2 regions of the Microbacterium sp. JC 701 genome follow, and region 1 is predicted to be linked to the other one. Evidence: riboswitches for the same ligand, from Rfam matches in the RefSeq annotation. Region 1 holds a riboswitch; the other holds the start of a gene.
The links. A riboswitch is a leader RNA that binds a small molecule or an ion and turns the genes downstream of it on or off. The one in region 1 is predicted to bind thiamine pyrophosphate.
Positions count from the first base shown of each region.

Region 2: it holds a riboswitch for thiamine pyrophosphate, as region 1 does, so the genes downstream of both, LPW41_RS15495 (ECF transporter S component) here and thiM (hydroxyethylthiazole kinase) in region 1, are expected to answer to the same signal.

Region 1 covers NZ_JAJNCV010000001.1:112-7,516, forward strand. Annotated here, with positions in the region: gene LPW41_RS00005 (SDR family oxidoreductase) at 306-971, shown strand; TPP riboswitch at 1,122-1,213, shown strand; gene thiM (hydroxyethylthiazole kinase) at 1,205-2,002, shown strand; gene thiE (thiamine phosphate synthase) at 2,002-2,646, shown strand; gene thiD (bifunctional hydroxymethylpyrimidine kinase/phosphomethylpyrimidine kinase) at 2,643-4,082, shown strand; gene LPW41_RS00025 (DUF5302 domain-containing protein) at 4,123-4,305, opposite strand; gene LPW41_RS00030 (DnaJ domain-containing protein) at 4,364-5,302, opposite strand; gene LPW41_RS00035 (hypothetical protein) at 5,345-5,950, opposite strand; gene LPW41_RS00040 (LssY C-terminal domain-containing protein) at 5,947-6,789, opposite strand; gene LPW41_RS00045 (enoyl-CoA hydratase/isomerase family protein) at 6,803-7,405, opposite strand, start outside.
Region 2 covers NZ_JAJNCV010000004.1:274,814-282,218, forward strand. Annotated here, with positions in the region: gene LPW41_RS15470 (SDR family NAD(P)-dependent oxidoreductase) at 1-624, opposite strand, end outside; gene LPW41_RS15475 (hypothetical protein) at 671-1,642, opposite strand; gene LPW41_RS15480 (GNAT family N-acetyltransferase) at 1,771-2,265, shown strand; gene LPW41_RS15485 (energy-coupling factor transporter transmembrane protein EcfT) at 2,292-3,077, opposite strand; gene LPW41_RS15490 (ABC transporter ATP-binding protein) at 3,074-4,522, opposite strand; gene LPW41_RS15495 (ECF transporter S component) at 4,522-5,163, opposite strand; TPP riboswitch at 5,155-5,265, opposite strand; gene LPW41_RS17130 (D-alanyl-D-alanine carboxypeptidase family protein) at 5,303-6,988, shown strand; gene LPW41_RS15505 (GntR family transcriptional regulator) at 6,985-7,341, shown strand.

The DNA of each region.
Region 1 (7,405 bases):
CATCGAACACACGCCCTCGCCTCGAGCAGGCGCACCCGCGCCCGCGCCGATGCGCTCGCCTCGAGCAGACGCGCCCGCGCCCGCGCCCGGCAGGCGCGCCTGCGCTGAGCAGCGGCACCCGCGGCCTCGCGCTCGCCTCGCCATCACACCCGCCAACGCCCGCCCGCATTCGTGCCCGGCAGCTGCGTCAGCGCTGGTGAGCGGCGCCCCCCGCGCTCGCCTCGCCATCGCCCTCGCTCCCCCACGCCCGCACCCGCCCGCACCCGCACCCGCACGCGCACGCGCACGCACCGTACGCTCGACGCATGCCTCTCGCCCTCGTCACCGGCGCCGCACGCGCGAACAGCATCGCGGCCGCGATCGTTCCGCGCCTCCGCGACGAGGGGTGGGATGTCGTCACGAGCGAGCTCGCCTCCGGCGACTACCCGTGCGACCTGGCCGATCCGGCGGCACCGACCGAGCTGATCGAGCGCATCGCCCGCGAGCGTGGCCCCCTGCACGCGCTGGTGCTGAGCCACGCCCACGACATCGAGAGCGGCATCCTCGACACCAGCGCCGAAAGCTTCGACACCCACGTCGCCGTGAACGCCCGGGCGTCTCTGCTGCTCATCGCCGCGTTCGCGCGGCAGGTCGACGAGACGGGCGGTGCCATCGTCGCCTTCACCAGCGACCACACCACCGGCAATCTGCCGTACGGCGCGTCGAAGGGCGCGCTCGATCGCATCGTGATCTCAGCGGCTCGAGAGCTCGGGCCTCGCGGCATCTCCGCGAACGTCGTCAACCCCGGCCCCATCGACACCGGCTGGATGGACGATGAGACCCGCGACGCCCTGACGCCCCATCACGCGCTCGGTCGCATGGGAACCCCGCGCGACATCGCCGGGATCACGGCGTTCCTGCTCTCCCCTCAGGGGCGCTGGATCAGCGGTCAGCTGCTCCACACCGACGGCGGGTTCTCGGCGCGGTTCTGAGGCCCGCGCCCGCTCCCGCGCGGGGCGGCGGTGGCCACGTCGCTCCGTTCCGGGGCGCAGCCGCCCCTGCCCCAGCACGTCCGACCCCTTCGGTATTCCTCACGTTCCGGCGCACGCGATCGCGGCCGCGGCCTTCGTGCTAGCGTCGCCCGCAGTGACACGGGGTGCCCGCCAGGGCTGAGAACACACCCGTCGAACCTGATCTAGTTCGTACTAGCGAAGGGATGTCGCGAATGGTCGTTCGCACGTCGTCGTCTCCGTCCACCCCCGCAGAGGCCCTCGAGGCCGTGCGCCGAGCCGCGCCGCTCACGCAGTGCATCACGAATGCGGTGGTGACGAACTTCACCGCCAACGCACTCCTGGCTCTCGGCGCGGCTCCCGCGATGTGCGACATCCCCGGCGAGGCCGGGATGTTCGCCGGGATCGCCGGGGGCGTGCTGGTGAACCTCGGCACCCCGACTGCCGAGCAGCGCGACGCGGCACGCGAGGCCGTCGTCGCCGGCACTCCCTGGGTGCTGGATCCGGTCGCCGTCGGAGCCCTCCCCGTGCGCACGGCGCTGGCGCACGAGTTGCTCGCGGCGCGACCGGCGATCATCCGCGGCAACGCCTCCGAGATCCTCGCCCTCGCGGGAACAGGGGCGGGCGGCCGCGGAGTCGACGCGACCGACTCCCCCAGCGACGCGCGTGACGCGGCCGTCGCCCTCGCAGGACGCACCGGCGCGACGGTCGCGGTGTCGGGAGAGATCGACCTGATCGTGGATGCCGATCGCGAGGCGCGGATCGTCGGGGGCAGCGCCCTGCTCACCCAGGTCACCGGAGGGGGATGCGCCCTCGGCGCGGCGATGGCCGCGTTCGCCGCCGTCACCGCACCGTTCGAGGCCGCCGTCGCTGCGAGCACCGTATGGGCGGCGGCGTCGGAACGCGCGGCCCGCTCCTCACGGGGGCCCGGCTCGTTCGCGGCGGCGTTCCTCGACGAACTCGCCGCCCTCAGCCCCGACGATCTCGAGGCACGTACCGGAGGCGGTCGATGATGCCCGACCTGCCGCTGCACCTCGTCACCGACCACCGCGTGCCTTTCCCCCGTCTGCGCGACATCGTCGATGCCGCGGTCTCTGCCGGAGTCACGGTCGTGCAGTTGCGCGACAAGATCGCGACGGGCGGCGAGCTCTTCGCCCGCACCCTCGACCTCGCCGACGTCATCGCCGGGCGCTGCGCCTTCGTCGTCGACGACCGCCTCGACGTGGTGCTCGCCGCACGCTCGCGCGGTGCGCAGGTCGACGGTGTCCACCTCGGCCAGAGCGACCTGCCCGTCGACGCCGCGCGAACCCTCCTGGGTCCCGCCGCCCTCATCGGCTGGACCGCCAACACCCCCGCGCACCTCTCGGTGGCACATTCCCTGCCCGCGCGGACCGTCGACTACCTCGGCGTCGGCGTGATCCGCGCCACGCAGACCAAGCCCGACCATCCCACTCCGCTCGGCATCGAGGGATTCGCCGAGATCGCGGCATCCACCCCTCTTCCCTGCGTCGCGATCGGCGGCATCGGCGAGGGCGACGTCGCGGCGCTGCGCGGGGCCGGAGCGGCGGGTGTGGCCGTCGTATCGGCCGTGTGCGCAGCAGACGACCCGGGATCGGTCGTCCGCGCCCTGCGCACCGCGTGGGCGGCCGACGCATGAGCGTGCGTGTGCTGAGCATCGCCGGCACAGACCCGACCGGCGGTGCCGGCGTGCAGGCCGACCTCAAGTCGATCGCCGCGTTCGGCGGATACGGCATGGCCGTGGTCACCGCTCTGGTCGCCCAGAACACCCGCGGCGTGCGTGCGGTGCACGTTCCTCCGACGGAGTTCCTCGAAGCGCAATTGCGAGCGGTGAGCGACGACGTCGAGATCGACGCCGTGAAGATCGGCATGCTCGGCTCGGCTCCGATCGTCGCGGTCGTCGATGCCTGGCTCGCGCAGGTCCGACCGCCCCTCGTCGTTCTCGACCCCGTGATGGTGGCCACCAGCGGCGACCGCCTGCTCGACACCGACGCCGAAGACGCCGTTCGGTCGCTCTGCCGTCGGGCCGATCTCGTCACCCCGAACCTCGCCGAATTGGCCGTGCTCGTGGGCGAGCCCCGCGCGACGACGTGGGACGCCGCCGTCGCTCAGGCCCGATCGTTGGCTGCGAGCGCGCAGACCCGCGTGCTGCTGAAGGGCGGCCATCTCGCGGGGGCCGAGAGTCCGGATGCCATCGTCGACGCGACCGGCGTGCACGAGGTCGCAGGGGTCCGCGTCGCCACCCGCCACACGCACGGCACCGGGTGCTCGCTGTCGTCGGCGATGGCCACTCTCGCCGCGTCCGGCCTGTCGTGGCCGGACGCGCTGACCCGCGCGAAGCGCTGGCTCACGGGTGCGCTCGAGAACGCCGAGCACCTGCACGTCGGACGCGGCAACGGCCCCATCGACCATCTGCACGAGCTGCGTCCGCACATCGACCTCGAGGTGTCGTTCAGCGCCGAGCGGTGGCGGGCGACGGCAGATGTGCGGACCGCTGTCGACGCGTGCGGATTCGTGCGCGGCTTGGCATCCGGATCCCTCGACCGAGACGCCTTCGCCTGGTACCTGGGTCAGGACCTTCTGTACCTGCGCGAGTACTCCCGCGTGCTGGCCCGGGTGGCGGCCCTCGCTCCCACCGTCGACGAACAGCGTTTCTGGGCGACCGCGTCGGTGTCCTGCCTCGACGAGGAGGCGGCACTGCATCAGGCGCATGTCGATCCGCGAGAACTGTCACCCGCGGCGTCGACCCTCGCGTACACCGATCACCTGCACACGGCCTCGACCACGGGCTCCTACGCCGTGCTGGTCGCCGCGATCCTGCCGTGCTTCGCGCTGTACACCGACATCGGGGCGCGCTGGCGCGGCACCTTCGACGCCGATCACGCCTACGCCGATTGGCTCACGGCCTACGGCGACGAGGAGTTCGCGGCCTCATCGGCGCGCGCGTCGACGCTCGTGGATGCCGCCGCACGGTGCGCCTCGCCGGCCGAGCGCGCGGCGATGGCCACGGCCTACGACCGCTCGATGGCGCTCGAGAGGGACTTCTTCGAGGCCCCGCTCTCGCGCGGGAGATGACGGAATCGGCATCCGCCCCCTCCCGCGCCGAGCGTGGTGCTCAGCCGCTCTTGCGTCGGAACTCGCGCTTGGTGACGGCTGCGTGCGTGCCCTGCACGGCCGAGTGGCCGTCGAGGTGCGCCTGACCCGACTGCTGGGCGCCGTTCTTCTTCGCGAGCGCCTCTTTGAACTTTCGCTTCATCTCGTCGGATGCCGAGGCACCCGAGGTCTCGTCGGTACTCATGCCCCCACCCTAGGCATGCCCACGGCGTCGGCGCACCGCCGGGGCCGGGTCGCGACGCTCAGACGTGCCGCACGCGCTGCTGCAGCCGGGTGCGGATGTCGAACAGCTCCGTGCCGCCGACCTCCCGCGCTCCGGTGATGCCGCGGCGCAACAGGGTCGTCAGGGCGCTGCGGGTGACCAGGGCGACGGGGGTGCCGCGCACCTTGCCGAGGTCGGTGACGGCGTCGAGCACGTCGTCGTCGGGCAGCACGATCATCGCCCCGCTGAACCGCACGCCGGCCGACCGGGCGATCACGCGTGCACGAGAGACGAGCTGGGTCACGGGCGAGCCGAACACGTTCGGACCGGTGATCTCGCCGCGACGCACGCCGACCGGGCCGCCGAAGTCCTCGCTCAGCATCGCGTAGAGGCCGCTCGGACCGAGCACGAGGTGGTCGAGCTTCTGCTCGGGATCGCGCCCGTCGCGATCCGCGAACACGTCGTGCCACACGGTGTAGCCCATGCCGAGCTCCGAGACGAGCCGCGCGGTCTCTTCCTCGGCGAGCGCATCGGCCAGGATGTGCCGGATCTCGGGGGGAGCCGAGCGCACGAGCGCGGGATCATACGGATCCGCGATGTCGACCCCGCGGCCCACCCATTCGCGGATCAGATCGAGGTAGCGCTCTCGTCGCCAGCCACCGGGCTGCCCGTGCGACCGCGCGCGCGGGCGGGTGTCGGCGGGGCGCGAGGGGGCGGATGCCGAGGAGCCGGCGCCCCATTCGGTCGCACCCGACCCTGAGCTCGATCCGCGTCCCCGGTCGTACGCATCGCGCGCCTCGGGGGTGCCGATGAGCTCCCAGGCGCGCTGCACCTGCACGAAGAGGGCGGCGTCTCCCCCGGTGTCGGGGTGGGTTTCGCGCAGACGCACCCGGTAGGCGCGGCGCAGTCCTTCGTCGTCGACGTCGGCGGCCACGCGGAGCACCTCGTATGCCGAAAGCGACATGGGGCTGTCGAACACTGGCGTCATCCGTCCTGCCGCACGGGCGCGGCATCCTTCAGGCTATCCCGCCGAGTCTGAGGGAGCCCCGACCGCCCGCCGAGAAGATGGAGTGCGCGACCCATCGCGCCGCCGCTCGCGCCGTCGCCGCCGCAGCCGTCGCGCGTACGCCGCCGCGTCGCGGCTCGACAGGGCGAGCAGCACGAGGATGTCGAGGCTCAGCGTGAGCAGGGTCGTGCGCACGGTGATGTCTTGCCCGAACTCCCACCAGCCGATGAACGACCCGATGATCGACAGCGTCGAGATGACCATGACGACGACGCGCGCGACGTTTCCACCCGCCAGCACGAACGAGCCGAAGACCACCTGCACCAACGCGACGAAGCCGAGCACGCCGAGGAACACCCCGGGCGTCGTGTCGAAGTCGGCGAGGGTGAGGGGGCTCGAGCCGTCGGACGCGTCTCCGGATGCCGCGGCCACCGCCTGCAGCCACGGCGGCAGTTCGAACGCGACGCCGAGCGCCCACAGCATGCCCGCGGCGGCACGCAGGAACACCAGCACCGCCCCGGCGACGGTGGCCGCGGGCCGGTGCATGTCGGAAGCACCCGTGACGGCCGGGGCGAGCGGCTCGAACGCGGCGCGCTTGTGCGGGGCCCGCCGGGCGCTCACGTGCCCGCCTCCGCCGCCGCGACGTCGACCGCCGAGACGCCGACCGCCGAAACATCGACGATCGGCAGATCCCCGTCGGTCGTGATGCTGTCGCCGCCGCCGTTGCGCGAGTGATAGCCGGTCGAGAAGTCGCGGATCACGTCGACCGTCACCCCCGGCACCGCGCGGACCGAGCCGACGATGTGGTCGCGCTCGATGTCGGTGTCGGCGTCGATGCGGTGGGTCACCTGCAGGGTGAACAACGACAGACCGACCGCACGGTCGAAGGTGCCGGCCGCGAGCCAGTCGACCCGACGCCCGCCCGGCAGCAGCCACCCGTCGGGGCACTTCCACAGCCGCACGTGATGGCGCTGGGCCGGCGACCCGGCGACCTCCTGCTGGTAGGCGAGATCCTGCATCCGCCCGAACAGGAACAACGGACTCACCGGAGCCCGCGGGTAACTGCGCCGACGAAGCGTCGACGTGATGATGCGCCACGACGAGCGCAGGCTGACGGGGTCGGCGGCGATCCACCCGGCGGCGGCCATCACCGCCTCGATCGCCTCCCGCTCGCCCTGGAACGCGAGGTTGACGGGATCGCCGAGCAGCCCGTCGGAGGTGCGGGTGCGCCCCATGAAGTAGTCGGGCACGTACACCGCGGTCAGGATGCGATGCAGCCGCGGCAGGACGAGATACGCCAGCAGCACCCAGAAGGCGATCACCATCGCGATCCCCGCCCAGCCGAGCGAGAACGACGCGGTGAAGCTCAGGTAGGCGAGCCAGATGGCGGCGAGGCCGGCGAAGACGAAGAAGAACCCGTCGAGGGCCCGACCGATCGACCAGCGTCGCCGCGCGGTCATGACCGCCCCGGCCTCACCACAGCTCCGGCTCCGGCTGGTACGCGAACGCCTCGGCGACGCGGTCGGCGGGAAGGTCCTCGTGCCGCGCAGGCGACCACGACGGCGAGCGGTCCTTGTCGACCACCTGCGCGCGGATGCCCTCGACGAGATCGGGCTGCGTGAACGCGAACCACAGCACGAGGCCGTACTCCTGAGCGAGCGCCGCGCGCAGCGACGGCAGGGCACGGGCCCGGCGCACCGCCTCGAGCGTGACGGCGAGGGCCGTGGGAGCCGAGGCCGCCAGCAGCTCGGCCGTCTCGTGCGCCTCGGTCTCGGGGCGGGCGCGCAGCCGCTCCACGATTCCCGCGACGTCGTCGGCGGCGAAGGCGTCGTCGATCCACTCGCGCGCGGTCTCGAAGCGCGACGGCTCGGGCGTCTCGTCGAACAGCAGCACGAGTTCGGTGGGGCTCGAGGGGTCGGCGCGATTCTCGAGCGCCTCGTACAGCGCCTCGAGGTGCGCGGTCGGGACCATGTGGTCGGCGAAGCCGGCGTAGAGGGCGTCGGAGGCATCCATCGTCCCCCCGGTGAGGGCGAGGTATTCGCCGAGTCGGCCGGGAGCCCGGGCCAGCAGCCACGA
Region 2 (7,405 bases), on a different contig from region 1:
GAGCGAGTCCTGCGCCGCCTGCGGAAGGCCCTTGAGCATCGGCGTCTCCATGATGCCGGGGGCGATGGTGACGACGCGGATGCCGTGGCGGGCGAGCTCGCGCGCCACGGGGAGCGTCATCGCGTGCACGCCGCCCTTGCTCGCGGAGTACGCGGGCTGACCGATCTGCCCGTCGAAGGCCGCGACGCTCGCGGTGTTCACGATGACCCCGCGGTCACCGCCCTCGGCGGGGTCGGTCTTCGCCATGACGGCGGAGGTCTGGGCGATGACGTTGTAGGTGCCGATGAGGTTGACGCGCACGACGCGTTCGAAGTCGGCGAGCGACGAGGGGTTTCCGTCGCGGTCGAGCACCTTCGCGGGCGGCGCGATGCCGGCGCAGTTCACGACCACCCGCAGGGGCCCCGCGTCGGCGGCGAGGGCGGCGGCCGCGGCCATCTGCTCGGCATCCGTCACGTCGGCGGCGGCGAACGATCCGCCCAGGTCCTCGGCGATCGAGGCCCCCGACGACGAGGGCAGATCGACGATCGTGACGCGGGTTCCCGCGGCGGCCAATCGTCGCGCCGTGGCCAGGCCCAGGCCCGAGGCGCCGCCGGTGACGAGGGCGGAGGCTCCTTCGATGTCCATGCGTTCTCCTTCGAAAGCTGAAACCGAGTTCCACCCTAGCCGGAACTCAGGACCGCGAAACGCCCCGGCCCCATCGCCCCCGCCGCGTACGTCCGGGACGCGTGCGGATCGCCGCGGTGGCGGCCCCGTCGGCGAGGAGGATGGTCTGCTCGGGCGCCCAGCCGTAGGCGTCGCGCAGGCGCGCACCGAGGGCTTCGACCGGGTCGGCGACGGTCAGTTCGGCCCCCCGCGGCACGTCGGCGGCGTGCGGGTCGAGGTCGTGGGCCGCCGCGCGCAGGTCGACCACGAGGTCGCGCATGCGTTCGGGGCCATAGGCGGCGGATGCCAGGTCCCAGTCGCCCACGACGACCGCCACCCCCGCGGGGCACACCTCGGGCCGCACCTCGGCGCGCGGGCCGGCCCACAGGCGGACGACCGCGACGCCCATCGCCACCACGGCGACGGCCCCGAGGATGGTCGCGGGGCCGAACGAGAAGGCGGTGAGGTACAGGGGGGACTCCCATCCGGCGGCGAGCGCCACCCCGACGCGCGCGAGGCAGTAGAGCGCGTACACCGCGTTGGCGAAGGCGATGATGCGCAGCGGACCGAAGGGCTCGACGCGCGAGTGGCTCGCCACCCACGCGCAGGCGGCGCAGGCGGCGGCGAGGGCCACCGCCTTCACCGCCAGCGAGGCGGGCAGGGGGACCGTGGCGGTGACCACGGCCACGATCAGTGCGAGCACGAGGGCGAACGTCGACGCTCGGCGCACCCGGCGTCCGTCGAGTGCACTCACGGCCACGAGCATGAGGGCCGGGGCGAGCACCATGGCGACGTCTCCGAGCACGAGGGTCAGCAGACCGCCGCCCGCACCGTAGATGAAGTACATCGCGCTCGAGCCGACGGCGGTGACCCCGGCCACCGCCGCGTACCGCAGGAACAGCGTCACCCGACCGGGGGTTCCCAGACGCGGGAAGGCCACGAAGCCGACCGCGGTCGCGACCGCGACGCTCACCGCGAGTAGAGCGAACGACAGACCCATGACACCCCCGTCATCATTCTGCCCCCGTCGCGGGCGAACCCCGCAGCGCGGGGCAGGTTCGCGCAGGCGAGTGCGCACCGATCGTCGCGCGTCGGGCCGGCGCGGACCACCGGCCCTAGGCTCGTCGGGTGAGCGAGCCCGGGTTCCGTATCGAGAAGGTCGCCGTCGATGATCCCCGCGCGGTCGCCCTGCGGCGCGTGCTCGATGCCGATCTCGACGAGCGTTACCGCGACGCCGACGCCGACGACACCCCCGAGGTCGCCGCCAAGCGCGAGGCCGCTCTCGCGGTGCACCCCGAAGACGTGGTGGCGACGCTGCTCGCGATCGACGCCGACGACACTCCTCTGGGGCACGTGATCCTGAGACGCCTGGGCGAGGAGTGGGAGCTCAAGCGCCTCATCGTCACCGCCGGCGCCCGCCGCCGAGGGGTCGGCACCGCCCTGACCGAGACGGTCGTCGACCTCGCCCGTCGCGCGGGCGCGCGCCGCGTCATCCTGCAGAGCGGGCGCATGCAGCCCGAGTCGCTGCGCATGTACGCCGCCGCGGGCTTCACCCCGATCCCGGTCTACGAGCCCTACATCGAGACGATGCCGCGCTCGTTGTGCTTCGAGTACGTGTTCTGAGTCGTCGGTAGCCCCGCCGCCGACGCTCACGTCCCCACGACGCGGAACGCGCCCGTCGCCACCGCGGCGGCGAGCGCCAGAGCTCCCAGCGCGAGGGATCCCGCAAGGGCGGCGCCGTCGCGGCCGGACAGCGTCGACGGCCGCGCCCAGGTGCGCTCGACGTCGGCGCCGAACCCGCGCGCCTCCATCGCGGTGGCGAGCTTCGTGCCGCGGCGCACGGCGAACACGAGCAGCACGAACGCCATCGAGAAGAACCGACGGAGCGCCCCGCGGTCGCCGAGCCCCCGCGCTCGGCGGGCGAGGGTCATCGTGCGCCAGTCGTCGACGAACAGCCCCGCGGTGCGCGCCCCGGCGAGCACGCCGAGCACGAACCGGCTCGGCAGCTTGGCCACCTGGGCGAGGGCGTCGGCGAGCGCGGTGGGATCGGTGCGGGCGAACAGCAGGATCATCGGTAGCGCGAGCGCGAGCACGCGCAGCAGCACGGCGATCGCGAGCACGATCGAGTCGTCGCTGATCGTGGCGAGCAGGAACGAGCCGTAGACGGTGCCGCCGGGGCGGGCGTACAGCAGCATGCTCACCGCCGCGACGGGGGCGAACACCAGCACGGGCAGCATCCGCTTGAGCACCGTCGTCAACGGCAGTCCCGTGAGCGGCACGCACAGCAGCTCGAGCATCAGGGCCGTCGCGGCGCTCACCGCGTCAATCGAGACCAGCAACGGCGCGGCGAGCACCACCACGATCGCGACCTTCGTCACGGGGTTCACGCCGTCGAGCCACGCCGTGCGCGCGGGGGCCTCGACCACGACGCTCACGCGGCCTCCCCCAGGCGGATGCGGTGCTGCCCGAGATGGCGCACCACGTCGGCGTCGTGCGTGACGGCGACCACCGCGCGCCCGCGTGCGATCTCGCGTTGCAGCAGGGCGACGAGCTCGGTCCAGCCGCGACGGTCCTGACCGAAGGTCGGCTCGTCGAGCACGATCACTTCGGGCGAGGCGGCGAGCACCGTCGCCACCGATAGGCGCCTCTTCTGGCCGCCCGACAGGGTGAACGGGTTGGCGAGGGCGAGGGGGGCAAGGTCGAGTCGCTCGAGCAGTTCGTCGACGATCTGCTCGACCTGAGCCGCCGGCATCCGGAGCGCTCTCGGCCCCACGGCGAGCTCGTCGCGCAGCGTCGACGCCAGGAACTGGTGCTCGGGCTCCTGGAACACCGTGCCGATGCGCGTGAGCAGTTCGGTGGAGCGCCAGCGGGACGGGCGCCGGATGCCGCGGGCCGCGAGCCCCGCCGCGGCGGTCACCTCTCCGCGGACTTCGGGCAGGAGCCCCGCGAGGGTGAGCGCGAGCGTCGACTTGCCCGCGCCGTTCGGGCCCGTCACGACGGTGCCCGCGCCGGTGGGGACGATCAGGTTGAGGTCGGACGCGACGACGGTGCCCTTCTCGCGCCCGATGGCCAACGTCTCGGCCGTCAGCACGGCATCCGGATTCGACGAGGGAGCGGCGACCGGAAGCTCCACCGGGCGACCCGGGACCCACACTCCGGCGGCGGCGAGCGCGTCGCCATATTCCGCGAACACGCGATCGGGCGGGCCGTCGGCGATCAGCCCCCCGCCCGGCGCCAGCACCACGACCCGCGTCATGAGGTCGGCCCACACGGCGGTGCGGTGCTCTATCAGCACGAGCGTCGTGCCCTCGCGCGCGATGACGCCCTCGACGGCCGCGCGCACGTCGTCGACGCCGTCGGGGTCGAGGTTGGCGGTCGGCTCGTCGAGCAGCAGCAGTCCGGGGTGCATCGCGAGCACACCCGCGAGCGCGAGGCGCTGTTTCTGCCCGCCCGACAGCGCCTTCGTCGGGCGGTCGAGGGGCACGGTCAGACCGACGGAGGCCAGAGCGTGCGCCACCCGGTGGGGGATGTCGGATGCCGGCACCCCGAGGTTCTCGCACCCGAAGGCCACGTCGTCGCCCACCTTCGACAGCACGATCCCCGCCTCGGGGTCCTGCAGGACCAGGCCGATGCGTCCGCGTTGCCCCTCGGGCGCCCCGCCGTCGACGAGGATGCGCCCGGTCTGCTCCCCCTCGTCACTGCCTCCGAGCAGGCCCGCGAGACCGGCGAGCAGGGTCGACTTGCCCGCACCCGAGGCGCCGAGCAGCAGCACCCGCTCGCCGGGCTCGATGACGAGGTCGATCTCGCGCGTGGCGGGGAGCTTGCGACCGGCGTAGCGCCAGCCCCAGCCTTCGACGTCGACGCGCGCGGGATGCGGCATCAGACGTCGCGGCGGCGTTCCCGCCCGGCGGCGAAGCGGCTCAGCGCACCGGTGGCCGCCAGTGCACGCACGAGCAGCCAGCCGACCAGACCGGCCAGCAGCGCACCCGAAACCACGAGGGTGCCGAGGTAGATGAGGTTGAACTCGACGGTCTTGGCGATATTCGGCGACGACCCGACGAACAGCTCGTTCAGCCACGCGCCGACGCCCGCGCCGACTCCGGCGAGCATGGCGACCGGCAGGGTGAATCGCAGGTAGAGGAAGGCGAGGAAGATCAGCTCGGCGCCGAGGCCCTGAGCCAGGCCCGACACGATCGTGAGCGGACCCCACACGTTGCCGATGAGGGCCGAGACGACGGCGGCCACGAGCTCGACCAGCAGAGCCGCGCCGGGCTTGCGGATGATCAGCCCGCCGACGACGCCGCCGATCAGCCAGATACCGACCGCGAGGCCCCCGAGACCGGGAGTGACGCCGTCCATGGCGACGAACCAGAGGCCGCCGACAGTGTTCCAGGCCCAGAACACCAGGCCGATCGCGACGCCGAGCACGGCGGCGACGACGATGTCGACGACACGCCACCGCAAGCGGTCCGAGGCGACGACCGTCGAGCGGTTCGCGGGGGCAGACGTGGACGTGTGCATTTCTCTCCTCCCTGCGCCGGCATGATCCGGATCAGGTTCGACGGTCGAAGCGTGGATTCGCTTCCTCTCAGCCCGGCTCACCGGACTCCCGTGGGTTGTGGTGACGAGTATAGGGGCACGCCCGGGGTAGCGTGGGCGGGTGAGCGAGCAGATCCCGGAGTCGCGATGCGCGCCGCGGAACCCGGACGAGCCGCTCGCCGCTCCGGCGGAGTCGGAGCAGACTTCGGATGCCGCTTCCCCGGCCGATCCGCGGGCTGCAGGCGCCGTCGAGGCCGAGGCGTCCGAGGCCGGGGCTCCCGTTACCGCGAGTGCCGCCGACGCCGAGGCACCCCGGACCGGCGCTGCCGCCGTCGCACCGGCCGCCGAGGGCGCCGAAGCCGAGGCGTCCCCAGCCACAACCACGCAGCCGTCACCGGCGGACGCGACGACCCCGCCGCCGACGACCGACGCCTCGCCCGCGTCGACCGCCGCCGCGGCATCCGGAACCTCCACCGTCATCGGAGCGCTCGCGTGGGTCGACCCCCACCAGGCAGCCGCTCCGCGCCCCGCCCCGACCTTCGTCGTCTCCGGATCGACCCTTCGCGCGGGCGATCTGCTGGCCGGAGGGCGCCGGCGCCGCCTGCGTCCAGCCACCGTCGTTCCGCCGATCCTCCTGCTCATGCTGGTCGCGGCATACGTCGCCGCGACCCTGCTCTGGCCGTTGAACGCCGTGGCTCCGACCGTGCGCACCGTCGCCGCGCAGCCGACCGCCGCGCCCACGGCGAACCCCGCGTGGCCGGCGCAGGGCGAAGCGGCGATCGCGCTCGACGGCATGCCCGAGACGCTCTCGACTCCCGCGAACGCCCCCGAGTCGATCGCGAGCATCACGAAGGTCGTCACCGCCCTCGTCGTGCTCGACAAGCTGCCGCTGGCGCCGGGCGAGCAGGGTGGCACGTACGCCTTCACGCAGGCCGACAGCGCCGACTACTGGCAGTACCGGGCGCGCGGCGAATCGTCGCTCGACGTGCCCGTCGACGGCACGCTCACCCAGTTGCAGATGCTGCAGGGCATGCTCATCGCCTCCGCGAACAACTACGCGCAGCGCCTGTCGAACGACCTCTTCGGATCGGATGCCGCCTTCGCCGCCGCCGCGGGAGAGTACCTCGCCCAGCGCGGCATCGACGGCATCACGATCGTCAACCCGACCGGGATCGAGGCGGGCAACACCGCGACGCCCGCCGCCCTCATCGCCCTCGCCGAGCGCGCTCTCGCCAACCCCGTGATCGCCGAGATCGTGCGCACGCCCGAGCTGACGCTGCCGGGGGCGGGCACGTTCCGCAACGGCAACTCCCTGCTCGAGGATCCCGGCGTGATCGGTGTGAAGACCGGCACCCTCGACGCCTGGAACCTGCTGACGGCGAAAGACATCACCGTCGGCGGCACCACGGTGCGCGCCTACGCCGCCGTGCTCGGCCAGCCCGGGCCCGACAGCCGCAACCAGGCCAGCCGTGATCTGTTCGCACGCATCGAGCAGGAGCTGCAGCCGAGCCCCTCGCTCACGGCCGGCACGGTCGTCGGCAAGGTCGAGTCGCTGTGGGCCCCCGACGTCGACGTGGTCACCGCCACCGACGCGACCGTCGTGCTCTGGAACGGCGCCGAGGCCAAGACCTCGACCTCGTTCGACCTCGGCGACGCCCGTGAACCCGGAGAGACCGTGGGCTCGCTCACGGCGACGGGTCCCGTCGACGCGGACACCGTCGACGTCGAACTCGCCGGCGAGCTCGACCCGCCGAGCCCGTGGTGGCGGCTCACACACCCCCTCGACCTGTTCGGACTGAACGAATGAAGCTCTCGCTCGACGCGTCGTCGTCGGTCCCGCCGTTCGAGCAGGTGCGGGCCCGGATCATCGCGCAGATCGACGACGGCACGCTCGTCGCGGGAACCCGTCTGCCTCCGGTGCGGACCCTCGCGGGCGAGCTCGACCTCGCCGCCAACACCGTCGCTCGCGCCTACAAAGAACTCGAAGAGGCGGGCTACGTCGAGACCCGCGGCCGCGCGGGAACGTTCGTGAAGGGCGCGGATGCCGCCGCCGCCCGAGGGGCCGCTGCCGCGCGGACCTTTGCCGAGACGGCGCGACGCCTGGGCCTGTCCAGTGCCGAGGCGATCGATCTCGTGCGGGCCGCTCTGCGCGAAGACTGAGGAGCGGTGACGCGGCTCACGGCGGTTTTCGGACGGCTCCGGATGCCGCGGCGGACTTCACCCG